2 regions of the Janthinobacterium sp. PLB04 genome follow, and region 2 is predicted to be linked to the other one. Evidence: predicted binding sites of a transcription regulator. Region 2 holds the regulator's gene; the other holds the start of a gene.

Region 1 (15,383 bases), 2.7 Mb from region 2:
ATCACTTCCCATACATCGGCTTGCGCGGCGAAGACGACGAAGCGGCGCACCACCGCGTGGGCGAACGCATGAAGCAGTTGTACGAGCAGACATTCGGGGAAGATTATCTCCGCGCGGAGACGGCGTATTCGGGACGCGCCGTGCAGGCGGCATTTTCCAGTGCGGCAGTACAGGCGACGGCATTTTCCAGCGCGGCCGTGCAGGCGACGGCGTATTCGGGGCGCGCCGTACAAACGGCGTTTTCCAGTGCCGCGGTACAGGCAACGGCGTATTCTGGCCGGGCCGTGCAGACGGCGTTTTCCAGTGCTGCGGTGCAAGCGACCGCGTATTCGGGCCGCGCCACCGGTGCTGCCCAGACCGCATTTTCCAGCGCGCCCGGCAAAGTGGCCGCAGCGCTGGTCGAGTCATCCCCGACTGGTCTGGAAACAGGGCGCTTCTATACGGATCGTCCGACGCTGAGCCCGGACACGCAATAGAAAACGGGAAGGCAGGTATGGCTGCCGCACGCGGCAAGCTTGACTAACGCAGACGGCACCTCTCAGTTTGCCGTCTGTCAGGCGCTCTTAGGCAGCCATCAACTCGCGCAGTTCACGGATGCTGAAATCGCTGATTTCATGCATGCGGATGAGGATCGTGGCGCCGATCGGCAAGGTGTTGTGACGAATCTTGCTGATGACCGGTGGCGCCACTTCCAGTGCTCGCGACAGGGCGGCATCGTTCTTCAGTTGCAGCTTGTCGATGATCGCATCGAGGACGCGATTCGGGTTGTAGGTAGGCAAAGAGGTAATTTGTTTGAGAGACATGATCGAAAATCCGTACTTGTTGTATTAAGGCAAAAAGAAACCGAATGTCTCTTCTGCAATAATTCAGGGTAAACACACTAAAAAGCGCCATCACTTATGCGGCTTTTACGCCGCAAACAATATAATACACGCTATTGTTGATTTTTGCGTAACTTAAAGCAAAATTGTGATAATTGAAGAGAATTGACGCACTTGGAATGTGCTAGAGGATAACTCAAATTGGAAAAATTTGCTGCACGTCATCAATTTTTACGATGAGCAACACCGCTATGCATGAGCCAGGCTATGGCCATGAGGGTGCTCAGGCGGGCCATTTCCGCTGATAAATGCCAGCCTTGCGCAGCCACGCCGGCCGGGGTGGCAAGCGGGCAAGTGCCCGGAATGGCATCCACGCGGCACCAGGCCAGTTGCCGGCGGATTTCATCGGGCGGCGGCGGCGGCTGCAGCGCGCGTTCGCGCCGGCGCATATAGGCGCGCACCTGTTCCTTGCTGGGGTGACTCGTAGCTCGCATGGCTCGCTCCTGCTGACGGGAAACAACGCCACGCTCATTGTAGATGCCGAGCCCGCCACAAGAGCCCGGACGCGTGACGACATTGCTCACCATATCGCCAGCGTGCCATGGCACGTTTGCGCTGCATCAAATGGCCGGCCCCGGCATTGCGCCGAAGCCCATGTTGCCCCACGGCCTGGCGGCCAGAGGCCCGGTGATCCGTTCTTATTTCTTTTGCTGGCGCACGCGCTGCTGCTGTTTTTCCTGCGTTTGCTGGCGATTCTGCTTGCGCTCGAACAAGGTGACCGCATCCTTCTTGGCTTGTTCGGCGGTACGCATTTCTTCATGGGCATCGTGCGGGACAAAAAATTCGGCGTCCTGCGCCGCCACGACCAGCTTGATGGCGGCGTCGTCGTCGAGGTCATACAGTTCCGTCAGGACAGTGGTGACCTCGTCCAGGTATTCTTCGTAAGTGAGGGTGCTCATGCGGTATTCCTTAAGTGAATGGCGCACCGCCGGAACGGCGCGCTGCGCGCCGGCCCAGGAAAAGTGCGCAGATAACCGGCCATTTTACCCGATGCCGGCCCCGTCGGCAGACAGCGGCCGCAAGGCATCGGCCACGCGCGCGTAGCGCAGGCGCACGCCCAGCTCGCGCTTGATGCGCGTATTGTGCAGGCGGCGCGATTCGGACATGAATGACAGCAGCATCGGCGTGACCACCTGCTGCAGTTCTGCGCGCGGCAGACGCGGCGGGCGCGGCAAGCCGAACGTGTCGGCCACGGCATCGAAATACTCCGCCATTTTGAGTTCGCTGTCATCGCTGGCGTGGTACACGCGCCCCGGCTTGCCCCGCCACAAGGCCCGTTCGATGATGCGCGCCAGGTCATCGGCATGGATATGGTTGGTGTATACATCGTCATCCGCGGCCAGGGCTGGCGTGCCCTCGCGCAGGCGCTTCAGCGGCAGGCGGTCATCCGCATAGATGCCGGGCACGCGCAGGATGGCCACGCTGGCGCGGCGGCGCACGCCCCAGCCGCGCAAGACCTGCTCGGCATCCACGCGCCGCTTCGCGCGCGCATTCGCCGGCGCCGTCGGCCGCGTCTCATCGACCCAGGCGCCGCCGCAATCGCCATACACGCCGCTGGTACTCACATACACCATGCGTGCGTGCTCGGGTAAAATGGCGGCCAGATTGCGCGTGCGCCGGTCCAGCAAGCCCGACGACCGGGGCGGCGCCAGGTGCACGATCATCGTCGCCAGCCCCGCCAGCCGTTTCAGGCTGGCGCGCTCGTCGAGGTTGGCCACGATGGGCACGGCGCCGGCCGCCCGCAGCTGCGCGCAGCGCGCCGGCTGGCTGGTGACGGCAAAGACGCGAAAGCGCGTACGCAGCAAGGGCAGCAACCGCATGCCGACGTCGCCGCAGCCCAGGATCAGCAGGCGCGGCAAGCCTGACGGCTTGCGCAAAGAGTGCATTAACATATTTTTCATCTCAAGGATTGTATGACTTTTCAAGTTACTGTTCAGCCCAGCGGCCACCAGTTCAGCTGCGAAGCGGACGAAACCGTGCTGGCGGCGGCGATACGCGCCGGCGTCGGCCTGCCGTATGGCTGTAAAAATGGCGCCTGCGGTTCCTGCAAGGGCAAAGTGGTTTCCGGCACCGTCCAGCACAAGGCGCACCAGCAGCGCGCCCTGACGCCGGAAGAGGAAGCGGCCGGCTTTTCCCTGTTCTGCTGCGCCACCACCAACGCCGACCTCGTCATCGAAGCGCGCGAAGTGGCGGGCAGCAGCGACTACCCGATCAAGAAAATGCCGTCGCGCGTGACCACCATCGAAAAAGTCGCGCCCGACGTCGTCGTGCTGACCCTGCAGTTGCCAGCCAGCGAACGCCTCAACTACCGCGCCGGACAGTATATCGAAATCCTGTTACGCGACAACAAACGCCGCAGCTACAGCATGGCCAGCGCGCCCGCCGATGGCGGCCCGATGACCCTGCACATCCGCCACCTGCCGGGCGGCCTGTTCACCGACCAGGTGTTTGGCACCATGAAGGAGCGCGACATCCTGCGCTTCGAAGGCCCGATGGGCACTTTCTTCCTGCGCGAAGATTCCGACAAGCCCGTCGTGCTGCTGGCCTCGGGCACGGGCTTTGCTCCCTTGAAAGCCATCGTCGAGCACATGATCAACGAGCAATCCACGCGCCCGATCACCCTGTACTGGGGCGGCCGCCGTCCGCACGATCTGTACATGGATGCGCTGTGCCGCCAGTGGGCCGCCGACTTGCCGCAGTTCACCTATGTGCCCGTCGTTTCAGACGCGCTGCCGGAAGACGCGTGGCAAGGCCGCACGGGCTTCGTGCACCAGGCCGTCATCGCCGACTTGCCCGACATGTCCGCGTATCAAGTGTATGCCTGCGGCGCGCCCGTGATGGTCGATGCGGCCCACCGCGATTTCGTGCAACTGTGCCAGCTGCCAGCCGACGAGTTCTACGCGGACGCCTTCACCACGGAAGCCGACCTGGCCAAGTAAGCATCCAGACAGCGGGGTGCTGCTGGCGCGGCATCCGCTGCCGCCACCCGCCTCACCCCGTCGTGTCCTGGAAAGTATTCATGTCTCTCGCCTCTGCCGGCAACGGCTTCAGTATCCTGCGTCACCGCAACTTCGCCTTTTATCTTTCCGCCCGCGTGCTGGGCACGGTGGCCGTGCAGATGCAAAGCGTGGCCATCGGCTGGCAGGTGTACCAGATCACGGGCAGCCTGTTCGACCTGGGCTTGATCGGCCTGGCGCAATTCGCCCCCTTTTTGGTATTGATTTTGCCTGCCGGCCACGTGGCCGACCGCTATAACCGCCGCAATATCATCGCCTGGTGCCTGGCGGCGCAACTGGCTTGCGCGCTGGCCCTGCTGGCGTTCACCCTGAGCGGCCTGTCCATCGTCTGGCCCGTGTTTGCCGTGCTGGTGCTGTTCGGCAGCGCGCGCGCCTTCATGATGCCGGCCACGCAAGCCGTGCTGGTCAACATGGTGCCCACGCAACATTTCAGCCGCGCCGTGGCGCTCAGCTCGTCCAGTTCCCACGTGGCCATCATCCTGGGGCCTACCTTGGGCGGCTTGCTGTATTACTTCGGCCCCAAGGTGGTGTATCTGATCTCGTCCGCACTGCTGGTCGTGTCCGTCCTGCTGATGCGCGCCACCACGCCCGCGCCGCAAGTGGTGAAGCGCGAACCCGTCAGCTGGCATACCCTGCTCGAAGGCTTGCGCTTCGTCTGGTCGAAACCCATCGTACTGGGCGCCATTTCGCTCGACCTGTTTGCCGTGCTGTTCGGCGGCGCCACGGCGCTGCTGCCGGCGCTGGCGCACGACGTGCTGCATATCGGCCCCAGCGGCCTGGGCTTGCTGCGCACGGCGCCGGGGGCCGGCGCGGCCCTGTGCTCGATCGCGCTGGCCATCTTCCCCATCACGCGCCGCGTGGGCGCCTGGATGTTCGGCGGCGTGGCCGTCTTCGGCCTGGGCACCCTGGTGCTGGGCAGCACCAGCTATTTTCCGCTGGCGCTGGCGGCGCTGTTCCTGATGGGCGCCGGCGACATGGTCAGCGTCTACATCCGCCACCTGCTGGTGCAGTTCGAGACGCCGGACGAGATCCGCGGCCGGGTCAGCGCCGTGAATGCCGTCTTCATCGGCGCCTCGAACGAACTGGGCGAATTCGAATCGGGCCTGACGGCCGGCTGGTTCGGCCTGGTACGCGCCGTGCTCTTCGGCGGCGCCGCCACCCTGGCCGTGACGGGTATCTGGGCCGTGATGTTCCCCGTGCTGTCGCGCATGGACCGCTTCCCCCACCACGAGAAGGAAACGGCCGCCAGGACGGCCAGCACGGCAAGCGCATAAGGTCTAAGATGCGCTATCGCCACTGACGAACCCGCACCATGAAAATCACGCTTCCGTTCCACAGCTTCATCCGCAGCCGCCCCCACCTGAGCATGGCCACGGCCATCGGCGTGGCGGCCGGCCTGCTGCTGCCCGCATCCTGGCAACAGATGACGCGTTTGCTGACGGCGTGGAACGTGGCCGTCTGGTTCTACCTGGCGACGATGGCCTGGATGATGATGCGCGCCAACCATCACAAGGTCAAAGCCATGGCGGCGCGCCAGGACGAGCGGGCGGCAACCGTCCTGTCGGCCCTGTCCGTCGCATCCGTGATGAGCCTGGTGGCCATCGTCTCGCAGCTGTCCTCGATGAAAGACATGGCGCCGGACGAGCGCGCGCTGCACTACGGCCTGACGATCCTCACCCTGGTCGGTTCCTGGTTCCTCGTCGGTACCCTGTTCTGCTTTCATTACGCCCACCTGTATTACCAGGCCGACCCCGCACTGCGCCCCCTGAAGTTTCCCGACGACGAACAAGACCCCGATTACTGGGATTTCCTGTATTTCGCCTTCACCATCGCCGTGGCCGTGCAAACGTCGGACGTTTCCGTGCAGACGCGCATGATGCGGCAGATCGTGCTGGGACAATCCGTGCTGAGCTTTTTCTTCAACCTGGTCGTGCTGGGGCTGTCGATCAATATCGCGGCCGGTCTCATCAATGGCTGAGGGCAAATAATTTCGTAGTGGAAACTTGACCTGGCTGAAGGGTTAAGCCCATCTTAATCGTGCGCACCCTCTTGAAATACTGGAAAGAGGAGTAAGATAAGTTCCATGCACGAGGTCATGTGCATGAGGCAGCAACCAGGCCGCATCACGCCTGAGATGGGTTTTTTTTGAATTGACAGGAGTAAGCATATGCAAATCAATATTCATACCGACAGCACCATCGCCAACACCGCTGGACTGAACGAACATGTGCAATCCGTACTTGAAAGCGCACTGAACCGCTTCCGCGACAACCTGACCCGCATCGAAGTCCACATCAGCGACACGAATGGCCCGAAAGGCGGCGCCGACGATATCCGCTGCGTCATGGAAGCACGCGTTGCTGGCTATCAACCGATTGCCGTGACCGAACAGAACGCCACCGTGCATCAATCCGTTGCCGGCGCCACCGATAAACTGAAACGCGCCATCGATAGTGCCCTGGGCCGCCTGCAAGACAGCAAGCGCCACGCCACCGGCAAGAATGCCGTGATCGATACGGCCGAAGCGGAAGAAACCGCCGAGTAACTCCCCACACGCAGGATTTCCAGAGACTGAGGCAGCCGTTCAAGGCTGCCTTTGCACATCTGCCCTCGCAGCTCATGCGCGGCAACATCCATACTAAAACAGCAAGTGTTCCAGCGTATTAACGCGGCAATGAAATAATTGTCGTATTTCTCACAGTAAGTGACCTCAAGCAAGCCTTTGCCGTTACAGCCAAGGCTGCTTTACGCTATCATGAAGATACCGGCACCCTGCTCGCGCGCCGGCTTTTTGAAAGTGTGATTGTGGAACAGATCGGCAACTTCGGCGCTTCAGGCTGCAACATCGGCGATTTACAGCTATTTCGCGATGGAGCGGATAGCCAGACGGCTGCCATGCTGGCGCCCTGCCCCGTCATGCGCCTCGAAGCGGGCGAAGCCATTGCCGACACGCAAGGCGCCAGCCTGTACATCGTCCTGCGCGGCTCGCTGGCCGTGGCCGCCGACACCCACACGGGCATGGATGACGGCACCGTCAGCAAGGTCTTGCCCGGCGAAAGCGTGGGCGAACAATCGGTGCTCGATGAAGCGAGCAACCTGGCCGCCATTTCCGCCCTGGAAGAAACCGATTTGCTGGTAATCGACGCGGCCATCGTCTGGGAATTGATCGAGCAGTCGAACGGCCTGGCGCGCAACCTGCTGCGGCTGCTGTCCTTCCGCATCCGCGCCGCCAACGCCCTGCTGCGCCGCCGGCAGAAACTGGGCGAATTCTACCGCCAGCTGTCGATGGTCGACAGCCTGACGGGCTTGTACAACCGCGCCTGGCTGACGGATTTATTGCCGAACATGATCGTCACGGCCCACGCCAGCGGCTCTCCCCTGTCGCTGGTGATGATCGACCTCGACCATTTCAAGCGCTTCAACGACACGCACGGCCACCAGGCGGGCGACCAGGCACTGCGCATCGCCGCGCAAGTGCTGGGCGCGGCCCTGCGGCCCACGGATTTTGCCGTGCGTTATGGTGGCGAGGAAATGATGGTGATCTTGCCCGACACCAACGAACACGTGGCCCTGCGGGTCGCAGAGCGCCTGTGCGAGCGCATGCAGCAAGCCGTCATCTTCGCCGACATGCGCAGCGCGCTGCCGCACATCACGGGTTCCTTCGGCGTAGCCAGCCTGGCCGCAGAACAGGACGACCATGCGCTGATCGCCGCGGCCGACGCGGCACTTTACCGCGCGAAGGCGGGCGGGCGCAACCGCGTAAGCACCTGATAAAAAGCCCATGGCGTCGTTGCATTGCCTCGCCGTACATTCGTACTGCCTTCGGCAATGCGCCTAGCCCTGGACATTTTCTCAGGCGCTTCCGGCGTAATAATGATCAGGCAGCCTTGCTGTCGGCCGGCTTGGCGGCATCATCCTTCTTGCTGCTGTGCGCGGCGATGAAGTCCGCATAGCCTTTCTGCACCAGTTCATACGTCTTGTCGATATTGCCGGCGATATCGCCGTTCAGCACTTTCAAACCGCCGAGGATATCGCGCGCTTCCTTGAAGCCTTTTTCCATGCCGCCGCTGATGGTGTCCATGAACTTGCTCAGGGCCGTATCGTCGTCCATGCCGGGATTCTGTTTCTTGAACGCATCAAAAAACCCCGTCGACAGCGATACAATGCGGCTCGCCGTCGCTTCGGCGCTGTTATCCTGCGAAGCCGCGTTCTGGATCGCGTCCTCGCCGTACTGGCCCTTCAGCGCTTCATTGATGTTGGTGATGGCCGTCTTGTACAGCAGCGCCAGCGGTTCGTTCTCGGAACCGATCGACACGCTCAGCGACGCCTGCATGATGGACGCGTTCAATTGCAGCTTGGTGCGGTCGTTAACGCTCATTTCAGTGTTGACGCCGTCCTTTTGCTGGACTTTATCGTCCTTGCCGGCAACGCCAGTACTGACGGAAGTCACGGAAGGGTTGGAATTGCCGCTTGCGGCGATGGGAATTGACACGATAGACCTCCTTGAACAGGCAATGTATGCCACCATGCGGGAAACGCGATGATGACCATCCTCTCGTGTAGTATCGGCAGGTTTTCAGAAAACTGTAGCAGCGGCTCTTTCACGGGCCCGGATAACCCATCAAGTAACGACCATCAATGACTAACCAGACCTTTCTTTGGCACGACTACGAAACCTTTGGCGCCCAGCCGCGCCGCGACCGCCCGGCCCAGTTCGCCGCCATCCGCACGGATGCAGACCTCAACGAGATCGGCGAACCGATCATGCTGTATTGCCAGCCTGCCAATGATTTCCTGCCCGACCCGCAATCGTGCCTGATCACGGGCATCACGCCGCAGCAATGTCTGCAGCTGGGCGTACCCGAACACCAGTTCGCCGCCACCGTCGAAGCGGCCTTTTCGGAACCGGGCACCATCGGCGTGGGCTACAACACCATCCGTTTCGACGATGAAGTCACGCGTTTCCTGTTCTGGCGCAACCTGATCGATCCATATGCGCGCGAATGGAAAAACCATTGCGGCCGCTGGGACATCCTCGACGTCGTGCGCATGACGCACGCGCTGCGCCCGGAAGGCATCGAATGGCCGAAGCGCGACGATGGCCAGACCAGTTTCAGGCTGGAACACTTGAGCAAGGCCAATGGCCTGACCCACGAAGCGGCGCACGATGCGCTGTCCGACGTGCGCGCCACCATCGCCCTGGCACGCCTGATCAAGGAAAAACAGCCGAAACTGTTCGAATTCTGCCTGGCCCTGCACAAGAAGGACAGGGTCGCCAGCGAAATGGGCATGCACCTGGCCGCCAGCGAGCGCCAGCCTTTCCTGCACGTGTCCGGCATGTTCCCCGCCGAACGGGGCTGCCTGGGCGTCGTCTGGCCGCTGGCCACGCATCCGAGCAATAAAAACGAAATCCTCGTCTGGGATTGCGCCTACGATCCGCGCGAACTGTTCGCCCTGGACGCCGACACCATCCGCACGCGTTTGTTTACGCGCAAGGACGCCATGCCGGAAGGCATGACGCGCCTGCCCGTGAAAAGCGTGCACCTGAACAAGTCGCCCATGCTGGTCGGCAATCTGAAAACCCTGTCGCCGGCCATGGCCGCGCAATGGGGCATCGATCTGGACGCGGCGAAGGTCAACGCGCAATTGGCCGCCACGGCGCCGAACATGGATGCCATCTGGGCCGAAGTGTTCCAGCGCCCGGGCGCGAATGTCGCGCTGGACGTGGATGAGGATTTGTACAATGGTTTCGTCAGCAACGACGACCGCCGCCTGCTCGAATCCCTGCGCCGCGACACGCCGGCAAAGCTGGCCACGGCCCGCCCTTCGTTTGCCGACGAGCGCCTGCAGGAACTGCTGTTCCGCTACCGCGCCCGCAATTTCCCGCAAACCCTGAGCGAAGCGGAAAGCCTGCGCTGGGAGCAGCACCGCGCTGCCCGCCTGTTCGACGGCGACGGCGGCGCCCGCACCATCGAAATGCTGTTTACGGAAATCGACGTGCTGTCGGAATCCGTGGATGAGCGTGGCGAGGAAATTCTGGGTGAGTTGTACGATTACGTGGAGATGGTGGCGCCCATGCGCGACTGAAAGTCGGGTAGGTCGGATTAGCGAAGCGTAATCCGACAAGTGCCGACGACGACTCATGTCGGCTTACGCCATGCGGCCAAGCCGACCTACCAATGAAAAATGCCGGGCTAGCCCGGCATTTTTTATGCATGCAACTTAAACCGAACGATGCGCATTGATCGCATCGCGCGTTTCGATGGCCACGCGGCGTGCCGCGTCGGCGTAGTCTTCGCCAGCCTGCGGCGTGGCATAGATGATGGCGCGCGAGGAGCTGATCATCATGCCCATGCCGTTGGCCGTCTGGCCCGCGCCGACGGTGGCGGCAATGTCGCCGCCCTGGGCGCCGATGCCGGGCACCAGCAGCGGCATGTCGCCGACGATGGCGCGCACCTGCGCCAGTTCTTCAGGGAAGGTGGCGCCGACGACGAGCGCGCACTGGCCATTCTTGTTCCACTTGTCGGCCACCAGGCGCGCCACGCGCTGGTACAAGGGCACGCCATCCGTGTCGAGGAATTGCAGGTCCGAGCCGCCCGGGTTCGAGGTGCGGCACAGGATGATCACGCCGCGGTCTTGCCACGCCAGGTAGGGATCGAGCGAATCCTCGCCCATGTACGGGTTCACGGTGACGGCGTCGGCGCCGTAGCGCTCGAACGCTTCGCGCGCGTACTGCGTGGCCGTCGCGCCGATGTCGCCCCGTTTCGCGTCGAGGATCAGCGGGATGTGCGGATAGTTTTCGCGCACGTAGCGGCAGATGTCTTCCAGCTGCTTTTCCGCGCCCAGCGCGCCAAAATACGCGATCTGCGGTTTGAAGGCGCAGGCCAGGTCGGCCGTGGCATCGATGATGCGCGTGCAAAAGGTGGTGATTCCATCAGGCAGATCGCGCAGTTCGGCCGGCAATTTCGCCAGGTCGGGGTCCAGGCCCACGCACAGCAGGGAATTATTGGCCGTCCACGCGGCGGATAATTTATTGATGAAATTCACGGCACACCTTCTCTATATTCAGTTGCAAACCCCGTATTGTAACGCGGCGCGGCGTTGCCACGGCGTGGCAACGCGGCCAGACGCGACGGCCGGCGCTTATTAAACCGACATCCCGGGCCGTTTCAGGTATATTTGCCTCACCTCCCTTACTCTGCACGGAACCCATCATGCAAATCACCAATCAATTCACCAAATGGCTGCGCCTGGCACTGAGCGTCACCGTCCTGGCCGGCGTCCTGACGGGCTGCGGCTACAACGACTTCCAGAGCAAGGATGAAGCCACCAAGGCAGCCTGGGGCGAAGTGGTCAACCAGTACCAGCGCCGCGCCGACCTGATCCCCAACCTGGTCAACACCGTCAAGGGCTATGCGACGCACGAGCGCGAAACCCTGGAAGCGGTGACCAAGGCGCGCGCCGCCGCCACCAGTTTCCAGATCACGCCCGAAGTGCTGAACGACCCGGCCGCCTTCGAGAAATTCCAGCAGGTGCAAGGCCAGCTGTCGTCGGCCCTGTCGCGCCTGATGGTGGTGTCCGAGAAATACCCGGACTTGAAGGCTGACACCAGCTTCCGCGACTTGCAGTCGCAGCTGGAAGGCACGGAAAACCGCATCACCGTGGCGCGCCAGCGTTACATCGTTGCCGTTCAGGATTACAACGTACATGCGCGCAGCTTCCCGAACAATCTGACGGCCATGGTCTTCGGCTACAAGGTCAAGCCATCGTTCACGGTGGAAAATGAAAAAGCCATCTCGACCGCACCGACCGTCAACTTCGGCAAATAAGATGAAAGCCTGGTCTTATCTGGCGGCGCTGGCGACGGCGCTGCTGCTGTGGACGATGCCGCCAGCCGGCGCACAGGGCTTGCAGCCCGTGCCGCCGCTGGCCGCGCGCGTGACGGATGACGCCGGCATGCTGGACGCCAAGCAAAAGGCGGCGCTGGAAGGCGTGCTGGCCGATTACGAAGCCAAGACGGGCAGCCAGATCGCCGTGCTGCTGGTCAAGAGCACGGAACCGGAAGCGATCGAGCAGTACAGCATCCGCGTGACGGATGCCTGGAAGCTGGGCCGCAAGGGCGTCGATGACGGCGTGCTGCTGATGGTGGCAAAGGACAACCCATCGTCGCTGCGCCGCCTGCGCATCGAGGCGGGCCGCGGCGTGCAGGGCGTGCTGACGGATGCGCAATCGAAACGCATCCTGCAAGACGTGATCGCGCCGCATTTCAAGCAGAATGATTATTACGGCGGCCTGGTGGCCGGCGTGGGGTCGATTGCCACCCTGCTGAACCAGGAGCAATTCCCCGCCCCTGCACAGCAGAAAGCGCCGGCGACCGTGGAAGCGGGCGGCATGACCTTCTGGCTGCCGCTGCTGTTCTTCGGCTTCCTCGTCGTGCTGACCCTGTTCCGCTCGCGCGGCGGGCCGACGCGGCTGCAGCGTGGCAGCAACTGGTCCAGCGGCGCCACCGGCGTCGTGCTGGGCAGCATTTTGAGCCAGGCGCTGAACAACCGCGGTGGCGGCGGAGGCTTCGGCGGCGGTGGTGGTTTTGGCGGTGGCGGTGGCGGCGGTGGTTTCGGTGGCGGCGGCGGCGGTTTTGACGGCGGCGGCGCCTCGGGAGATTGGTAATGACGAAACAACTGACATTCGGACAGCGCTGCGGACGGGCCTTGAAACATTTGCGGGGCACGCCGGCGACGGCACGCCAGGCCTTTCCGGAACGCACCCTGAAAGCCATCGAGACAGCGATTGCCAACGGTGAAGCGATGCACCAGGCGGAAGTGCGCCTGATCGTCGAAGCGGCCCTGACACCCGGCATGGCTTACCAGGGCGTGAGCAACCGCGAGCGGGCGCGCGAACTGTTTGCCCAGTATGGCGTGTGGGATACGGAAGACAACGTTGGCGTACTAATCTATATCAACCTGGCCGAGCACCAGGTCGATATCGTCGCCGACCGCAACGTGGGCCGGCGCGTCACGCCGGAACAGTGGCAAGCCGTGTGCCGCACCATGACCAAAGGCTTCAAGGACGGCAATTACCACGACAGCACGCTGGATGCCTTGCAGCAGTTGAATACCTTGTTGCAAAGCCACTTCCCTGCCGATGGCACGCGCGGCAACCAGTTGCCAAACGAACCCATCCTCCTCTGATTCCCGCCCAGGGATTAAAATCTGCCCATTGCCGCGCGGGCCGGTGGCCCGGGCAGCGGCCCCTATTACCGCCGAGGAGTACACATGAAGCTAGTCAATAAAACCGCCATCGTCACGGGCGCCACGCAAGGCATCGGCCTGGCTTGCGCCACCCGCCTGATCGCCGAAGGGGCGCAGGTGATGCTGGTCGACATCAAGGAAGAAGGCGCGCAGGCGGCCGCCGCCCTCGGCCCGCAGGCGCGCTTCTTTTGCGCCGACGTCAGCCAGAAGGCGGACGTTGATGCCTTGCTGAAGGAAACCCTGGCCCAGTTCGGCCACATCGATATCCTCGTCAACAATGCGGGCGTCACGCACGCGGCCGATTTCCTCGACGTGTGCGAAGACGATTTCGACCGGGTCATGCGCATCAACCTGAAATCGATGTTCCTGTGCGGCCAGGCCGTGGCGCGCGAAATGGTCAAGCGCAATACTGGCTGCATCATCAACATGTCCAGCGTGAATGCGGAACTGGCGATCCCGAACCAGGTACCGTACGTGGTATCGAAAGGCGCCATCAACCAGTTGACCAAGGTCATGGCCTTGAACCTGGCCTCGCATGGCGTGCGCGTGAACGGCATCGGGCCGGGCACCATCCTGACGGAACTGGCCAAGCAGGCAGTGCTGTCGAGCCCGGAGGCGCGCCACACGATCCTGTCGCGCACGCCGCTGGGCCGCTGCGGCGAACCGGAAGAAGTGGCTGGCATCGCCGCCTTCCTGGCCAGCGACGACGCCACCTACATGACGGGCCAGACCATCTATGTCGATGGCGGGCGCATGGCGCTCAACTACACGGTGGCCGTGAAGGAATGAAGGCAGCGACAGGCAGAACTACAGGAAGTTATATCAAAAAACGATAATGGTTATCTGAAAAGACCATTAGACACATATCGTGCGACGCAGCATAATGCACCTGTCTCCACTATTCTCCTCCAAGAAAATAGTTTTAAGCCCGCTTTCACCAGCGGGCTTTTTTTTTGCTATCACTGCTGAAACATGGCCATTCTTGCCATGACAGACAATCTTGCCAGCAATTTCGTCCGCCGCAAAAAAATGTTGCGGCGTGTCATCAGCCCGTCATCTTCGCCCCCTATACTTGCTTCATCTGCTGTACAGGCAACCGATATGCCTGACTACAGACAGGTGTGCCGCGATGGCACACCACTCCCCTTTCATGACCGTGGCGGGCGCCCGCAAGGCGCGCGACATGGTGAGTACCGAGCAACTCTCAACTCTTGACCCATTTCATTTGGGTTTTTGGCCCGCCTCCCCGCGGGCCTTTTTTTGCCTGCACGGCAAGCTCTTGCGCAAAAACATGGCGGCCCGCCTTGCCCATGATATTGTGACGACCTTTCCCTCTGCCCTCACGCATCATGCCTGCACCACTGCTCGAACTCTGTTTTGCCGACCGCCACGAACGCCTGCGCTACCGCACCGCGCTGCTGCTGTATGTGCTGGTGATCCTGATCGGCGACATTCCTGGCGTGCGCGCGGATGTGGGCCAGTATGCATCAGGCGGCGTGCTGCATTCCTTCGGCTATGGCGTGCTGGCCCTGATCCTGTTCAGCGGCACGGGCGGCGGCATGGCGCGCCGCGCGCTGCTGTCGGTGCTGATGGTGGCGGCCATGGGCGCGCTGGACGAATTCTTCCAGAGTTTCCTGCCCTACCGCCATGGCGCCGTCAGCGACTGGGTGGTCGATATCACGGCCGCCGTGGCGGTCTGCCTGCCGCTGTATTTCCTCTGGCCGAAAATGGTCGCCGCCGCCCTTGGCAAGGGCGTGCCGCGGCCTGAAGCCTGAACGGGGAGATGACTCGCGCCCGTCAGGCGCGGTCCGCTTCGCTATCTTGCAATTCCAGCCGCAACTGTCCCTGGCCGCGCGCGCTGCGCGTGCCCAGGCGGCGCATCAGGGCGCGCGCCTCGCGCCGGCTGCCGCCCCCCATGGCGCGTGCCGCATCGCGCTGCATGTCCAGCAACTGTTCCGAGCGCGCCAGCCGCACCAGGCCATGCAAGGCCTGGGCCAGGACATGGCGCGCGCGGGCATCGCGCGCGGTGCCGCCGACGGCCAGCACCAACTCATCGATCAGTTTTTCGGTAGGGCCAGATGACATTTTTTCTCCCGATTCAACAGTGAGGAAGCGTGCAGCCGCACGAAGTGGTAATTGCCAGCATCTTTTATACCAAGCACGGCAATTGGACTCTTGATCTAGCTCAATCGACAATGACGGGCGCCGAACATCCCTGCTCCGCCATGCTCTTACAT
Region 2 (15,383 bases):
GCTCCAGCGTGCCACGCCGAGTCTGACTTTGTGCATGGCCGCCTGTTCCGCAGCGATGCGCTGGCGCATGTCGGCGATGCTGCCTTGTAAGGCGATGGTATCGGTATGCTTCATACAATGTCCTTGTGGGTCGTTGCCTGGTTATTATTCCTAAAGCTCGTTAGGCGGATTCCTACCGAAGTTTCAGTCTATCAATGCGATATTCCGAGCGCTTGATATTTCTCAAAGGAATCAACCATTTCTCGCCAAATCTCACCTTGTTCTTTTTGGTATTTCTGCGTGTGCCATGGTTTCATGCTGCCTGGGCCGCCGCGCGGGCGCCAGGTGCCGCCGCTTCACGCTGCCAGCCGCTTCTGGTAAAGTCACGCCCATGAGTAAATTATCCCTAGACCGCATCCTGCAATCGCAGGGTTTTGGCACCCGTAAATATTGTCGTTCCCTCATCGAGGATGGCGATGTCGTCATCGATGGCGTCACCCAGACCAATTACCGCACCACCGTCGAGACCGAAGGCCTGGTGCTGCACGTGTTCGAAGAAGAGTGGGTGGTCCGCCAGCACCTGTACCTGGCGCTGAACAAGCCTGCCAACTTCGAATGCTCGCGCAAGCCCAGCCATCACCCTGGCGTGCTGACCTTGCTGCCGGAACAATTCACCTGGCGCGAAGTCCAGCCCGTCGGCCGGCTCGACCACGATACGACCGGCATGCTGCTGATGTCCGACGATGGCCCGTTTATCCATGCCCAATCGTCGCCGAAGCGCCACGTTCCCAAGATTTATCAGGCCACCACGCAAGAACCCGTAACGGATGAACTGGTGGCCCTGCTATTGGCTGGCGTGCAATTGCACGACGAACCGGCCCCGCTGGCGGCCCTCGTCTGCGTCAAGCGGGGCGAGCACCAGCTGGAAATCGTGCTGGAACAGGGCAAATACCACCAGGTCAAGCGCATGCTGGCCGCCGCCGGCAACCATTGCAGCGCGCTGCACCGTTCCGCCATCGGCAGCCTGACCCTGGAATCGCTGGGCATTGCCGAAGGCGAGTGGTGCTACCTCACGCCCGAGCAGATCGCGCTCCTGGCCTAGTCCCTTCCTGACCGCCAAAGCCGGGGATATCCCGGCTTTTTGGCGTCTTTAGCCTCCATTGCCTGCATTTGACGAAGTTTCCCGCCCATGAAATTAGCTACCCTGAAGGATGGCACGCGCGACGGCCAGCTGGCTGTCGTCTCGCGCGACCTGAAAACGGCCCATCTGGCCGATGGCATTGCCCCGACCCTGCAAAAGGCGCTCGACGACTGGAGTTTCATCGCGCCCCAGCTCGATTTGCTGTACCAGACCATCAATAGCGGCCGCGGCCATCGCGCCTTCGAATTCGACCCCGCCAACTGCATGGCGCCCTTGCCGCGCAGCAGCCTGCGCGTGGCCGGCGCCTCCTACCTGCAGCAGATCGAGCGGGCCTGCAAGGCGGCGGGAGCCGAGGCGCCCGCCAATCTGCGCGATGCGCCACGCCTGTACCAGGGCGCCAGCGACGATTTTCTCGGCGCCCAGGACGAGATCATCCTGGCGCACGAGCAGTGGGGCATCGATTACGAGGCAGGCATCGCCGCCATCACGGAAGATGTGGCCATGGGCTCCACGCCCGACCAGGCGCACCTGAACATCAAGCTATTAATGCTGGTCAACGACATCACCTTGCGCAACCTGGTGCCGGACGAGCAAGCGAGTGGATATGGTTTCCTGCAAGCGAAACCGGCCATGGCCTGCTCTCCTGTCGCCATCACGCCTGACGAGCTGGGCGATGCCTGGCGCGGCGGCAAGGTGCATCACGCCCTGCGCTGCAGCCTGAACGGCAAGTTGACGGGCCAGCCCCACGCGGGCGCCGACATGGCGTTCAATTACCCGCAATTGCTCGCCCATCTGTGCCAGACGCGCAACGCGCGCGCCGGTAGCGTGGTCAGCGCGGGCGGGGTCGCCAACAAGGAAGTCAAGAAGGGGTTTTCCAGTATCGTTGAACGACGTAACCAGGAGATGATCGCCGATGGCGTTGCCAGCACGCCATTTCTGTTGTTTGGCGATGTTGTTCGATTGGAAGTGCTGGGTGACGACGGCAAGTCCTTGTTTGGCGCCATCGAGCAGACCGTCAAGCAGGCCGAGGCGAGGAAAAGCCGTTAGGAGCCCCGAGAAAATGGCCATGACTGCGTTGCAACCCCTCGCCGTACTGTTCGTACTGTCTTCGGGGCTGCGCCTTGCCCTGACCATTTTTCGGTCTCCTTTGAAGTGGGCGCCTGCGGCTGTTTCATTCAGGCAAAGGAAAAGCAGGGGATTCGCCCTCCTTTTCCCTTGATGGCGTTGCGGTAATTGAACCGATAATGCCACATGCCCAGTCCGTATTGCGCCTAGCCAGGCTGCAGGACTTCACCGGAGTTGATTGATGTCGGAAGACAGCGACGCAGAAAAGACCGAAGCCGCGTCACCGAAGCGCCTCGAGCAGGCGCGTGAGGAAGGCGACGTTCCGCGATCGCGTGAAGTGGCAACGTTCACTGTGCTGATGGCGTCCGGCTGCTGCCTGTGGTTTGCCGGCGACGCCATCGTGCGGCGGTTGACGGCTGTCATGGTTTCCGGGCTGACCCTGGACCGGGAGCAGATACTCAATCCCGATGCGATGATGTTGCGCATCGGCTACGACGTGGGCTCCGTCTTGCTGACTTGCCTGCCGTACGCGCTGGCCATCATGCTCGTCGCCCTGGCCTCGCCCGTGCTGGTGGGCGGCTGGCTGTTCAGTTCCAAGGCGTTCACCCCCAATTTTGGCAAGCTCAACCCGATTCGCGGCCTGGGCAACATGTTTTCGAAGAATGCGCTGGTGGAATTGCTCAAGGCCATCGCCAAGACCCTCGTCGTCGGCGTCGTCGCCTGGATGGTGATGCAGCATCAAAAGGACGCCGTGCTGGGCTTGTCGGTGGAATCCTTGCGCGCCGGATCGGCTCATCTGATCAGCTTGCTGATCACGGCCTTTTTGCTGATCGTCGGCGCGCTGGGCTTGATTGCCGCCATCGACGGTCCGTACCAGATGTGGCACTACGCTAACAAGATGAAAATGTCCTTGCAGGAAGTCAAGCAAGAGTCGAAGGAATCGGACGGCAATCCGCAGATCAAGGCGAAGATACGCCAGATGCAGCATGAAATGTCGCGCCGCCGCATGATGGCCGATGTACCGACGGCCGACGTGGTGGTGACCAATCCTACCCACTACGCGGTGGCCTTGAAGTATGGCGAGAATTCGCGCGGCGCGCCGCAGGTGGTGGCCAAAGGCATCGACGAGGTGGCGGCGAAGATCCGCGAACTGGCCGGCGAACACAAGGTTGCCATCCTGGAAGCGCCGGCCCTGGCGCGCGCGCTGTACAAGCACACGGACATCGGCGACGAAATTCCCGAGGCGCTGTATGGCGCCGTGGCCGAAGTGCTGGCCTACGTGTTCCAGCTGCGCAGCTACGGCAAGGGCCAGGGCGAGCGTCCCGACAAGCCGAAGAAACTCGACGTGCCGCCCGAGCTCGACCCGCAGAATCCCGCCTCACAGACACCGCCCGCAGCCGGCGCAGAAGACAAGAATAAAGGAAGTACACCATGAACGGCCTGAGAATGCCAGCCTGGCTCAGCGGAATGGGTGGCAACGCCAGCAAGGGCATCGCAGCGCCTGTCATCATCATCATGCTGCTGGCGATGATGGTGCTGCCGCTGCCGGCCTTCATCCTCGACATCTTCTTCAGTTTTAATATCGCGCTGTCCATCATCGTGCTGCTGACGGCGCTGTACACGGTCAAGCCGCTCGACTTCATGGCGTTCCCGACCATCCTGCTCGTGTCGACCATGCTGCGCCTGTCGCTGAACGTGGCGTCCACGCGCGTGGTGTTGACGGAAGGCCATACGGGCGCCGACGCGGCCGGTAAAGTGATCGAGGCGTTCGGTCACTTCTTGATCGGCGGCAACTACACGGTCGGTATCGTCGTGTTTATCATTTTGACGATCATCAACTTTACGGTGGTGACCAAGGGTGCGGGCCGTATCGCCGAGGTAGGAGCCCGCTTCGCGCTGGACGCCATGCCTGGTAAACAGATGGCCATCGATGCCGACCTGAACGCGGGCCTGATCGGCGAAGACGAAGCGCGCCGCCGCCGCACGGAAGTGGCGCAGGAAGCGGAATTCTACGGCGCCATGGACGGCGCCAGCAAATACGTGCGCGGCGACGCCATCGCCGGCATCATGGTCACCGTCATCAATATCGTCGGCGGCTTGCTGGTGGGCTTGCTGCAGCACGACATGGGCTTTGCCGATGCGCTCAAGAACTACACCCTGCTGGCCATCGGTGACGGCCTGGTGGCGCAGATTCCTTCGCTGATCATTTCCACGGCGGCCGGTATCGTCGTCTCGCGCGTGGCCAGCGAACAGGACATCGGCACCCAGCTGGTGGGGCAATTGTTTGCGAAACCGCAGGTGCTCTATATTACCGCCGGCATCATCGGCGGCATGGGCTTGATTCCCGGCATGCCGAACATGGTCTTCATCCTGCTGGCTTCGTTGCTGGCCGGTTCCGCCTATCTGATCAGCAAGAAACGCACGCAGGAAAAAGCGGCGGCCGAAAAGCCGGCCGAAGTGCCGCAAGCGACCGTGGCGCCCGAGCAGGAAGAAGCCAGCTGGCAAGACATCATGCCCGTCGATACCCTGGGCCTGGAAGTGGGCTACCGTTTGATCCCCCTGGTCGACAAGACGCAGGGCGGGGAATTGCTCAAACGCATCAAGGGCATCCGCAAGAAATTTGCCCAGGAAGTGGGTTTCCTGGCACCGCCCGTGCATATCCGCGACAACCTGGAATTGAAGCCGTCCGCCTACCGCATCACCCTCAAGGGCGTGGAAGTGGGCGTGGGCGAAGCGTTCAACGGCCAGTTCCTGGCGATTAATCCCGGCATGGCCAGCGGCACCTTGCCGGGCCTGGCCACGAACGATCCCGCTTTCGGCTTGCCCGCCACCTGGATCGACGCGAGCTTGCGCGACCAGGCCCAATCGATGGGCTACACGGTGGTCGACGCAGGCACCGTGGTGGCCACGCACCTGAATCACCTGATCACCTCGCACGCTTCCGAGCTGCTGGGCCGCGCGGAAGTGCAGTCGCTGCTCGACCACCTGGGCAAGGATGCGCCGCGCCTGGTGGAAGACCTGGTGCCGAAGATGCTGTCCTTGTCGACCCTGCAAAAAGTGCTGCAGAACCTGCTGGCCGAGGGCGTGCACATCCGCGACATGCGCACCATCATCGAAACTCTGGCCGAGCATACGGTCAATACGCAAGACCCGAACGACCTGACTGCGCTGGTGCGCGTCGCCCTGGGCCGCGCCATCGTGCAGCAACTGTTCCCCGGCGCGGCCGAACTGTCCGTGATGACGCTCGACAGCCGCCTGGAGCGCCTGCTGATGCAGGCGATGGGCAATGGCGGCGATGGCGCCGGCATCGAGCCTGGCCTGGCCGACACCATCGCGCACCAGGCGGGCCTGGCCGCGCAGCAGCAGGAAGCGCTGGGCCTGACGCCGGTGCTGCTGGTGCCGGCGCCGCTGCGCGCCTTGCTGTCGCGTTTCCTGCGCCGCGCCTTGCCGCAGCTTAAAGTGCTGTCGCATGCGGAAGTGCCGGAAACCAAGACCATCCGCGTCACGGCGCTGGTGGGGGCGCAGTAGTTGACAGCATTAGTACCGGGGTCAGGCCCGCCGGGTCTGGCCCCAGCCCTTGCCTTTGGTCAAATAAACATCAATTTCCTCTCGGCAAACTGAATAACGGGTACTTTCCCGTCCTGTTCCTTCGATCGTTTCCTGCAAGCATCGCTAATAATGGAAACTGTCCGGGTGATCTGTGTCCATGTGGAAGACAGCACTCAAGCAACAGGAGTCGATGATGGTCACACAGTTCAGCCAATATTGCGCCACCCCCGCCTTGGGAGGCCGGTCATGAATGTGAAGAAATTTACGGGCGCCTCGTCGCGCGATGCGCTGCGCAAGGTGCGCGAAGCGCTGGGCCCCGATGCCGTGATCCTGTCGAACCGCCAGGCCGATGGCGTGGTGGAAATCCTCGCGCTGGCCAATGACGATGCCGCTTCGCTGGCGTCGCCGCCGGCCGCGTCCGAAATGGCCCAGCCCCGTCCCCAGTTGCAGACCCAGTTCGCCACGCCGCAGCGTCCGGCCGCCCCGGCACAGCGCCCGGCCGCGCCGCGTCCCGCCGCACCGCGCCAGGCTGCCTCCGAGCCAGTGGACATGGCCCGCATGCAGCAGATGATGGCCAGCGCGCTGGCGCACGTCAAGGAAAACGCCGCCGCCGAGATGAGCGGCATGATGAATGAAATCCGTGCCATGCGCGGCATGATGGAAACCCAGCTGGCGGAAATCTCGTGGGGTTCGACGCAGCAGCGCGAGCCGCAAAAAGCCGTCGTGCTGCGCGAAATGCTGGCTGCCGGTTTTTCGGCCAGCCTGGCGCGCTACCTGATCGACAAGCTGCCGGCCGGCCTCGATGGCGCGCAAAGCATGCGCTGGATCAAGACCGTCCTCAGCCGCAACCTGAATACGGTGGCCAATGAAGACGCCATGCTGGAGCAGGGCGGCGTGTTTGCCCTGGTGGGCCCGACCGGCGTCGGCAAGACCACCAGCACGGCCAAGCTGGCGGCCCGCTGCGTGATGCGCCACGGCCCGGAAAAGCTGGCCCTGATCACCACCGATGCCTACCGTATCGGCGCGCACGAACAGCTGCGCATCTACGGCAAGATCCTCGGCGTGATGGTGCATTCCGTGAAGGACGAGGCGGACTTGCGCATCGCCCTGAAGGAATTGAAGAACAAGCACACGGTGCTGATCGATACGGTCGGCGTGAGCCAGCGCGACCAGATGGTCACGGAGCAGGTGGCCATGCTGTCGGGCGCCGGCGCCGATGTGAAACGCCTGCTGTGCCTGAACTCCACGGCGACCCAGGAAACCCTCAACGAAGTGGTGCGCGCCTACCAGGGCAGCGGCCTGGCCGGCTGCATCATGACCAAGCTCGATGAAGCGGCCTCGATCGGCAACGTGCTCGACGTGGTGATCCGCCAGAAGCTGAACCTGTTTTATGTGTCGAACGGCCAGCGCGTGCCGGAAGACCTGTACCTGGCCGACCGCGGCTACCTGATCGACCGCGCCTTCAAGCTCAAGCGCGATGCGGCGGCGACGCAGTTTTCCGATGCCGAACTGCCGCTCCTGATGGCGCAGGCGGCCGCCCGCAACAATGAAGCGCGCGGGGTGCACCTTGGCTAATTTCGATTTCGACCAGGCCGAAGGCTTGCGCCGCATGCTGGCCGGCCCGCAGCCGCGCGTCATGACGTTCCTCTCGGCCACGCCGCAGGACGACAAGGGCGCCATGCTGGTCAACCTGGGCGCCTCGCTCGTCTACGGCGGCAATGACGTGCTGCTGCTCGACGCCAGCGGCGGCAGCGATGGCGTGGCGGCGCGCCTGGGACTGGCGCACGGCGCCAGCCTGCGCGACGTGGCGCGCCAGCAGTGCGGCTTGAACCAGGTCATCCACCAGGTGCCGCAAGGCTTTGGCGTGGCCAGCCTGGGTGCGCGCAACCATTTGATGGACAGCATGGACTATGCGGGCGAGGACGAACTGCGCCGCCTGGGCAAGACGTTCGAGGTGCTGGCGCGCCAGAGCGGCATCGTGCTGGTCGACGGCGTCGTGGCCGACGAGGGCGATTGCTTCCCCGTGCCCCTGATGGCCTCGTCCGATATCGTCGTGCAAGTGTCGACCAGCGCCACCTCGATCAAGGCGGCGTACTGCCTGATCAAGCGCCTGAGCCAGGAACTGGGGCGCCGTCCGTTCGGTATTCTCGTCACCGGCGCTTCCGAATCCGAGGCAAAAGTGGTATACGATAATATGGCGCAGGCGGCGAGCCGCTACCTGGCCGTGAAGCTGACCTCGATGGGTTCGGTGCCTGCCGACGAGTATCTGCACCGCGCGGCGCGGCTGGGCCGCAGCGTGGTCGATGCGTTTCCGCTGGCGGGCGCCTCGGTGGCGTTTCGCGGACTGGCCGAGCGGCTGGCCCGTTCGGCGGCACCGGTGCTTGGCGGCACCTTGTACCAGACGGGGAGCCCGCACCAGTTCAGCGCCTGAATCGAACCGTAGCACCAGATAAGATGAGAAAACAATAAGCAGCCTATGTACACGGTCAAAGGGAAATCGAACAAGGACTATTTGCTGACGGAGCACATTCCGCTGGTGAAGCGTCTGGCGCACCATATGAAGGCGAAATTGCCGCCTTCGGTCGAGGTCGATGACCTGATCCAGGCCGGCATGATCGGCCTGCTCGATGCCATTAGCCGCTATGAAGAGACGCATGGCGCGCAGTTCGAGACGTATGCCGTGCTGCGCATCCGCGGCGCCATGCTCGACGAATTGCGCACCAGCGACTGGCTGCCGCGCAGCATGCGCCAGAACATGCGCAAGATCGAGGAGGCGATGAGTACCTTGCAGCAGCGCCTCGGCCATCCGCCGACGGAGTCGGAAGTGGCAAAGCTGCTGAAGATGTCGCTGGCCGACTACCAGGAAATGCTGGGCGACGGCGGCGGCCACCAGCTCGTGTACTACGAAGACTTTCATGACCCGGACGGCAATGACAGCTTCCTCGACCGCCACTGCGTGGACGAAGACAGCGACCCCTTGCGCTCCCTGCTAGATACCGATTTCCGGCAATCCGTGATCGATGCCATCGACGCGCTGCCACCACGCGAGAAAATACTCATGGGCCTGTATTACGAAGAAGAGCTGAACCTGAAGGAGATCGGCGCGGTGATGGGCGTGTCGGAATCGCGCGTCTCGCAGCTGCATACCCAGGCCGTCGCGCGCCTGCGCGCAACCTTGAGGGAGCAGGCGTGGACTGGTCCAGCGTAATCGGGCTGGCGCTGGCGCTGGCGGGCCTTTTGGTCGGCCAGGCACTGGAAGGCGGCAAGATGGCCTCCCTGCTGCAGCCGGCCGCCTTTGCCATCGTTGTCATCGGCACCTTCGGCGCCGTGCTGCTGCAAACGCGGCTGCGCACCTTCGTGCGCGGCCTGGAAATGCTGCGCTGGGTGTTTTTGCCGCCGCCCGACACGCGTGCCGCGCTGGCGCGCGACATCGGGCAGTGGAGCCTGACGGCGCGGCGCGACGGCCCGCTGGCGCTCGAGCGCCTGATGGAAAACACGGCCGACCGCTTCAACGCCAAGGGCTTGAGGATGATCGTCGACGGCATCGCGCCCGACAAGCTGCGCCAGCTGCTCGACGTGGAAATCTCCGCCTATGAAATGGCCGAGCGCCAGGCCGTCAAGGTGTGGGAATCGGCGGCCGGTTATTCGCCCACCATCGGCATCCTGGGCGCCGTGCTGGGCCTGATCCACGTGATGGAAAACCTCACCGATCCGAGCAAGCTGGGCGGCGGCATTGCCGTGGCGTTTGTCTCGACGATTTATGGCGTCGGCCTGGCCAACCTGCTGTTCCTGCCGGTGGCGAATAAACTCAAGGCCATCGTCTCGCGCCGCGTGCTGCAATACGAAATCACGGCCGCCGTGCTGTACGACATCGCCACGGGCGACCATACGCGCATCATCGAAGAGCGCGTTTCCAGCCTGCTGCACGAGCACTGACCATGATGCGGCGCGCGCGCAGGAAGTATGACGAGGAACCGGACAACCAGGACCGCTGGCTGATCTCGTACGCCGACTTCATCACCCTGCTGTTCGCCTTCTTCGTTGTCATGTACGCGATTTCGCAAGTCAACGAAGGCAAATACCGCGTCTTCCAGAATGCCATCGGCCAGGCCTTCAGCCTGGAAAAGGGCGCGCCGCCCATCATCATGGAGGCGCCGCAGGCCATTCCGCTGCCGAACCCGGCCCTGAAACGCCGCACGGAAGCCATCCGCCGCGAGCGCGAACACATGACGCGCCTGGCGCAGGACCTGACCTCCACCCTGGCGCCGCTGGTGAAGGAAGGCAAGGTGCGGGTCACGCAGACGAGCCGCGGCGTGAGCGTGGAAATCAATGCCAGCGTGCTGTTCGACCCGGGCGCGGCGCGCCTGACGGTGGAATCGGACCAGGCCCTGCGCGCCGTCGCCGTGCTGCTCAAGGACGATACGCACGACGTGCAGGTGGAAGGGCATACGGACGTGCAGCCGATCAGTAATTCCAACTTTGCCTCGAACTGGGAATTGTCGGCCGCGCGCGCCAGCGCCGTGGTGCGCCTGTTCATCGCCAGCGGCGTCAAGGCGTCGCGCCTGACGGCCGTCGGCCACGCCGACAATATCCCCGTGGCGCCGAACGAAACGGCGGAAGGGCGCGCGCGCAACCGCCGGGTCGCCGTGACGATTTTGTCGGGCATCCCCGAAACGGTGACGGAAGTGCCGACGGCACCGGTGGCCAACTAGACGGGTCTTTCGGGCCGCTAAGGTCAGGCGCATGTCATTCGGTGGTCATACTGGAATGCTAGGCTGTCGCACTTCTTTTCAGCCTCCAGGTCTATCCCATGTCTTACTCCAGAATGTTGCTTCCTTCGGCTATCGCCATCCTGTTGAGCGTCGCCGCTTGCGGCGGCGATAGCGACCCGTCCAGCAGCGTGCCACCGGTCCCGACTGGCCGCTGGATCGCCGGCGACCTGCATACCCACACCACGCAATCGGCCGATGCGGATGTCAGCCAGACGCTGGACAAGGTGCTGGTCAAGGCGTTCGGCAGCTACGGCCTCGACTGGATGGCGCTGTCCAACCATTTGCGCGTCTCCACGCGCGACGCACTGGGCGCGCCGCTGCCGACGCCCATCCCGATGTCCATCGGTGCTGAGCGCTATGAAATTCCACGCGTGCAGGCGCTGCAGGCGGGCGGCACCTATGCCGACAAACTGGTCTTTTCCGGCTTCGAGTGGGACATGCCGACCCACGATCACATCGGCATCGGCCTGTTCGAGGGCGCGGACAAGCTCAGTGCCAGCACCCGGGGCATGAAGGAGTTCGAGTACCTGTTTACCACGCGCGACGCCAGCATGTTCGACGCTGCCGATGTTGCAGCATGGAAAGCCAAACATGGAGAAACCCGCTATAACAAGACGGCAGCCGATGCGCTGCAAGCCATCAACTGGCTCAAGCAGAACTATCCGGAGACCAGCTACGCCGTCATCAACCATCCATCGCGCAACAAGGGCAGTTACAGCATCGCCGACTTGCGCGCCTTTAACGATGCCGCCCCCAACATCATGTTCGCCATCGAAGGCATGGTCGGCAACCAGATGGAACCGGACCGCGGCGGCTACACGGCCGCCTATACGGACGACAATGCGCTGCTGCGCGTGTATGGGGGCGTCGATTACGTGGTGGCCAAGCTGGGCGGGCCATGGGATGCGCTCCTGGGCGAGGGGCGCCGCATCTGGAACCTGACCGATTCGGATACCCACTTCAAGATCGTCGGCGGCAACAGCAGCGGCTATTTCCCCGGAGAGTATGCGAAGAACTATGTGTTCAACAGCGCGCAAGGTGCGCCGCTGGCGAAAGACTTGCTGGCCGGTTTGCGTTCGGGCAAGATGTTCTCGACTTACGGCGATCTGATCAACGCGCTGGACTTCAACCTGGCCAGCAAGGACGACCGCAAGGAGATGGGCGGGGAGCTGAAGGTCGGCAACGGCGATAAAGTCACCATTACCATCCGCTTCAGGAGCCCGGCCAAAAACAACTACGAAAAGCCCGTCGATAGCGGCGTGGCCGCCGGCGTCAAGCCCGTTGTCGACCATGTCGACCTGATCGTCGGCGATGTGGGCGCGAAGGCGGCGGCGGGTACGCCGGCCTACAACGTTGCCGCCAATGCCAGCACGCGGGTGCTCAAGCGCTTCACCAGCGCGGACTGGAAAGTCGGGGCCGACGGCTACTACAGCGTAAGCTACGAAACGACGGCGACGAAGAACCAGTATTTCCGTTTGCGCGGCACCAATCTGGGTACCGATGTCGCCGGCCTGACGCAGGCTGGCGAGCCGCTGGCCGACCAGCGAACGGGCACGACGGACAGCACCCAGCGTTTCAATGACATCAACGACCGCAATTACCGCAGCCTGTGGTTCTATTCGAATCCCGTATTCGTCACCTTGCGTTAATACGCTGCACGGCGCGCCACCGGATGGGGCGCGCCGGGCTTGATCCCGCTTCCACTTGGTACAATCGCGCCTTCTCCCTTTTTATCTCCCCATCATGAAAAGCAGCTCCCAGGGCGGTCTCGTCTATTCCACCGAAACGGGCCGCATGTGTCCCGCCTGTCGCCAGCCGCTGGCGCAATGCGCATGCAAGGCGCAGGCCAAGGCGGCGCCTGCGGGCGATGGCGTGGTGCGCGTGTCGCGCCAGACCAAGGGCCGTGGCGGCAAGAGCGTCACCGTGGTCAAGGGTTTGCCGCTGGACGCCATGGCGCTGGCCCTGCTGGGCAAGCAGTTGCGCACGCAGTGCGGCTCGGGCGGCACGGTCAAGGATGGCGTGATCGAGGTGCAGGGCGACCATGTCGACGCCATCCTGGCCGCGCTGACCAGGCTGGGCCACCAGCCGAAAAAGGCTGGCGGCTGAGCGTGCGGAGGCGTGCGGCCCGCTGCCGCAGGCCTGTGGTAACGTGCATTTCCTTTTATGCGCCACCTCATCATGAATAGCAAACTGACCGGCATCGCCGGCGCCGCTGCCATCGCGGCGGTACTGGCGCTCGTGTACTGGCCCGCACCCGACGCCAGCGCGCCGCAAGCGGATGCGGCTGCAGCCAGCGCGCCGGCGGGACGCAGCCTGGCGTCGTATCTGAATATCGACGCCGCCCCCGTCGCCGATGCCGCGCCCGTTCCCGTGACCCTGGCACAGCAGCTTGCGCGCCTGGCCGCCAGCGGCAGGGCGGAAGACGCGTATGCGGCGTTCAGCCTGATCGACGACTGCATCGTCTTCCAGCAGGAAGGGCGCTTGCCGGGCATGGAATTCGAGCTGGGCCGCGAGATGACGGTGGAAGAAAAAGCCGCCCAGCAGCAGCTGTGCGCGGGCCTGACACAGCGCCAGCGCGAGGACCGGCTCGGCTACCTGGCCACCGCCGCCAAGGCGGGCGTGCCGGGCGCGGCCACCCTGTTCCTGTCGGAAGGTCCGTTCGGCGACCGCAGCGCGCTGCGCAACCGTCCCGACGATCCGCTGGTGCAGGCATGGAAACGGCAAGCCATCGCCCAGTTGACGGCGCAGGCGGACGAGGCTGAACTGACCAGCGTGGCTACCCTGATGATGGCGTACTTGCGCGATGGCGAGGTGGTGCGGAAGGATGCGCCGCAAGCGTATGGCTACCTGCTGGCCCTGCGCCAGGTCTACGACGATATCCTCGCGCCCGGCGTCACCAATCCGTATCAGGATGAGTACTGGCACTGGCTGCAGGCGGAGCTGACGCCGGAGCAGCAAGCCGCGGCCAGCGCCAGGGCGCAAGCCATCGTGGCGAAATACCGCCAGCATGCGGGGCGTCCCGCGCACGGTTGAGCTGGCAAGGCCGCTGCTCCTTGCCGGGTTGCTGTTAACTAAGGGGGATTAGCCGATGACGACGCGCCGGCTGGCCGTGTTTGTCGTCGGTTGGCCGCTGGGGCCGTAGAAATTGCCGCTCTGGGCCGGGGGGCGCATGGCGTTCAGGGCGCCTTGCGTATGTACCATATGCTTGTTGACGAGCAGGCTGTTCAGGCGGTTTTGTTCCTTGGCTTCGCGCGTCGTCTCGAGCAGGGCTTTCCACAGGGGCGCCGCTTCCGCTTCGCCGGCACCCACCAGCCAGTCTTCCATGCCCGCTTCGGCCGCCATGAAACCGGCCGCCGCCAGCGCCTGGTGGCGTTGCGCCGCCAGCTGGCTCAATTGTCCTACGAGTGCCGTCTTGCGCACCGTGAGCTCCGTGATTGCATCGATGTCAGCCGCAACCAGATGCCGCTGTTCTTCTTTCATCAATGCCAGCAATGTGGTCATGAGCTGTTGCTCGTCGCGCAGGCTGGAAAACGGAGTCACTGATTGCATGAGGGAACCTATCTATTTCGTGAGTGCAGCAAGTCCTTGACCGTGTCGAGGAGACCGTCCGCCACTTTTTCTGAGTTGACCTGGAACTGGCCGTCGGCGATCGCCAGCTTGATGCGTTCGACTTTTTTCGTGTCGAACACGGCGCCGCTGCCGGCAGTTGCACTGGCCGCTAATGCCTGTCCTTGCGGCGACAGGCGTACATTGTCCGACGTTGTCGGTGTTGCCTGGGCTTTCTCGGCATTCCGGGCGCCGGAGGTACTCGCGGGCGCCACCGGCAGGCCGGGATTGCTTTTAATGGTGTTGTCGGTAATTTTCACAGCGTGATCCTCGTCTGGTCGAAGTCAAAAAACTCCGGGATATGTGTCATTATCGGCACCTTCTCCCGAAACTTTAGTGCGCCAGACCACAATATCGCTGTCCATCCGTGTTTAAAAGGCGACCTCCACCAAGCCGCCTGCGCGCGCCACGCCGCTGATCTGCTGGCCGCTCTGCGTGCGTACCTGCACCGTCTGGCCATCGCCGGCGCTGCCGATGGCGCGCCCTTCTGATGCCACCTGGAAACCATTGCCACTGGAAACGACGCGTACCAGCTGGCCTTGCATCACCACCGGCTTGCGGCGCAGGGTGTCGAGGCGCATCGGCGTGCCGGGTGGCAAGGAAATATTCGTGCTGGCGCCCACCACCTGGGCCATGTCCGTGGCGATGCCTGCCGGCAATGCGGCCAGGTCGCCCTGCATCGTTACCAGCTGGCTGGCGTCGATGGCTTGCCCTTGCGCCAGCGGCACGGCGCTGGCCACGTAGTCGCCGACGACGGCCACGTTCGCTTGCAGATAGATGGTCCAGTTGCTTGGCGCCGTGCAGCGCACGCCGACGGTGGTCTTGCCCCAGGCGCGCGCGCCCGGCGCCATGAATGCTTGCGGCGCGGGGCAGGCGGCCAGGTTCAGGCGCGGATCGACGGCGCCGACGGTCACCGTCACCTTGCCGGGCAAGCCGTTGCTTTGCACTTGCAGGAATTGTTCCACGCTGTTGCGCAGCGCTTCCGGCGTCTGGCGGCCGGCGTTTTGCGCCTGGGCCAGCAGTGGCAGGGAGGCAAGAGCGAAGAGGAAAGCAAGCGTTGTTTTCATGGTGATAGGCCTCTGGAATAGTGCCATGATAGTGCGCGCGGCCCCGTTCGAAGCCCCGATTAAGGGGTAAAAGTACGGTCTGATCCGGCGATGGTCTTGCTGGTGGGCGCCGTACTATGTTTCCTGTCATCACTAATCCGCCATCCTTCCGCCATCTCGGGCGCCAGTGGCAGATCTTTCCGGAGCCTGACATGATAGGGAAAC

Evidence for each region. The regulator FliA, encoded in region 2, starts transcription of late flagellar genes. The targets are predictions, from matches to a motif close to CTAAAGTTTNNNNNNNNNNNGCCGNTA.
Region 1: a site for FliA is predicted at 8,462-8,488, ahead of LSO07_RS07090 (DUF5610 domain-containing protein). Genes of this name have one in related genera too.

What each region holds. Positions count from the first base shown of each region.
Region 1 is NZ_CP088968.1:1,649,481-1,664,863, reverse strand. It holds gene LSO07_RS07140 (glycine-rich domain-containing protein) at 1-476, shown strand, start outside; gene LSO07_RS07135 (hypothetical protein) at 564-803, opposite strand; gene LSO07_RS07130 (hypothetical protein) at 1,046-1,315, opposite strand; gene LSO07_RS07125 (hypothetical protein) at 1,520-1,780, opposite strand; gene LSO07_RS07120 (SDR family oxidoreductase) at 1,865-2,782, opposite strand; gene LSO07_RS07115 (CDP-6-deoxy-delta-3,4-glucoseen reductase) at 2,795-3,820, shown strand; gene LSO07_RS07110 (MFS transporter) at 3,901-5,172, shown strand; gene LSO07_RS07105 (DUF1345 domain-containing protein) at 5,211-5,876, shown strand; gene LSO07_RS07100 (HPF/RaiA family ribosome-associated protein) at 6,066-6,443, shown strand; gene LSO07_RS07095 (GGDEF domain-containing protein) at 6,704-7,669, shown strand; gene LSO07_RS07090 (DUF5610 domain-containing protein) at 7,776-8,390, opposite strand; gene sbcB (exodeoxyribonuclease I) at 8,537-9,985, shown strand; gene pyrF (orotidine-5'-phosphate decarboxylase) at 10,121-10,945, opposite strand; gene LSO07_RS07075 (LemA family protein) at 11,113-11,727, shown strand; gene LSO07_RS07070 (TPM domain-containing protein) at 11,729-12,565, shown strand; gene LSO07_RS07065 (TPM domain-containing protein) at 12,565-13,086, shown strand; gene LSO07_RS07060 (SDR family NAD(P)-dependent oxidoreductase) at 13,171-13,935, shown strand; gene LSO07_RS07055 (VanZ family protein) at 14,496-14,921, shown strand; gene LSO07_RS07050 (hypothetical protein) at 14,944-15,231, opposite strand.
Region 2 is NZ_CP088968.1:5,355,021-5,370,403, reverse strand. It holds gene LSO07_RS23725 (hypothetical protein) at 1-114, opposite strand, end outside; gene LSO07_RS23720 (pseudouridine synthase) at 371-1,081, shown strand; gene LSO07_RS23715 (fumarylacetoacetate hydrolase family protein) at 1,169-2,167, shown strand; gene flhB (flagellar biosynthesis protein FlhB) at 2,427-3,620, shown strand; gene flhA (flagellar biosynthesis protein FlhA) at 3,617-5,713, shown strand; gene flhF (flagellar biosynthesis protein FlhF) at 5,981-7,309, shown strand; gene LSO07_RS23695 (MinD/ParA family ATP-binding protein) at 7,302-8,165, shown strand; gene LSO07_RS23690 (RNA polymerase sigma factor FliA) at 8,211-8,942, shown strand; gene LSO07_RS23685 (flagellar motor protein) at 8,924-9,670, shown strand; gene motD (flagellar motor protein MotD) at 9,676-10,446, shown strand; gene LSO07_RS23675 (S-layer protein) at 10,545-12,155, shown strand; gene LSO07_RS23670 (translation initiation factor Sui1) at 12,250-12,612, shown strand; gene LSO07_RS23665 (hypothetical protein) at 12,685-13,539, shown strand; gene LSO07_RS23660 (flagella synthesis protein FlgN) at 13,588-14,055, opposite strand; gene flgM (flagellar biosynthesis anti-sigma factor FlgM) at 14,064-14,372, opposite strand; gene flgA (flagellar basal body P-ring formation chaperone FlgA) at 14,484-15,179, opposite strand; gene flgB (flagellar basal body rod protein FlgB) at 15,371-15,383, shown strand, end outside.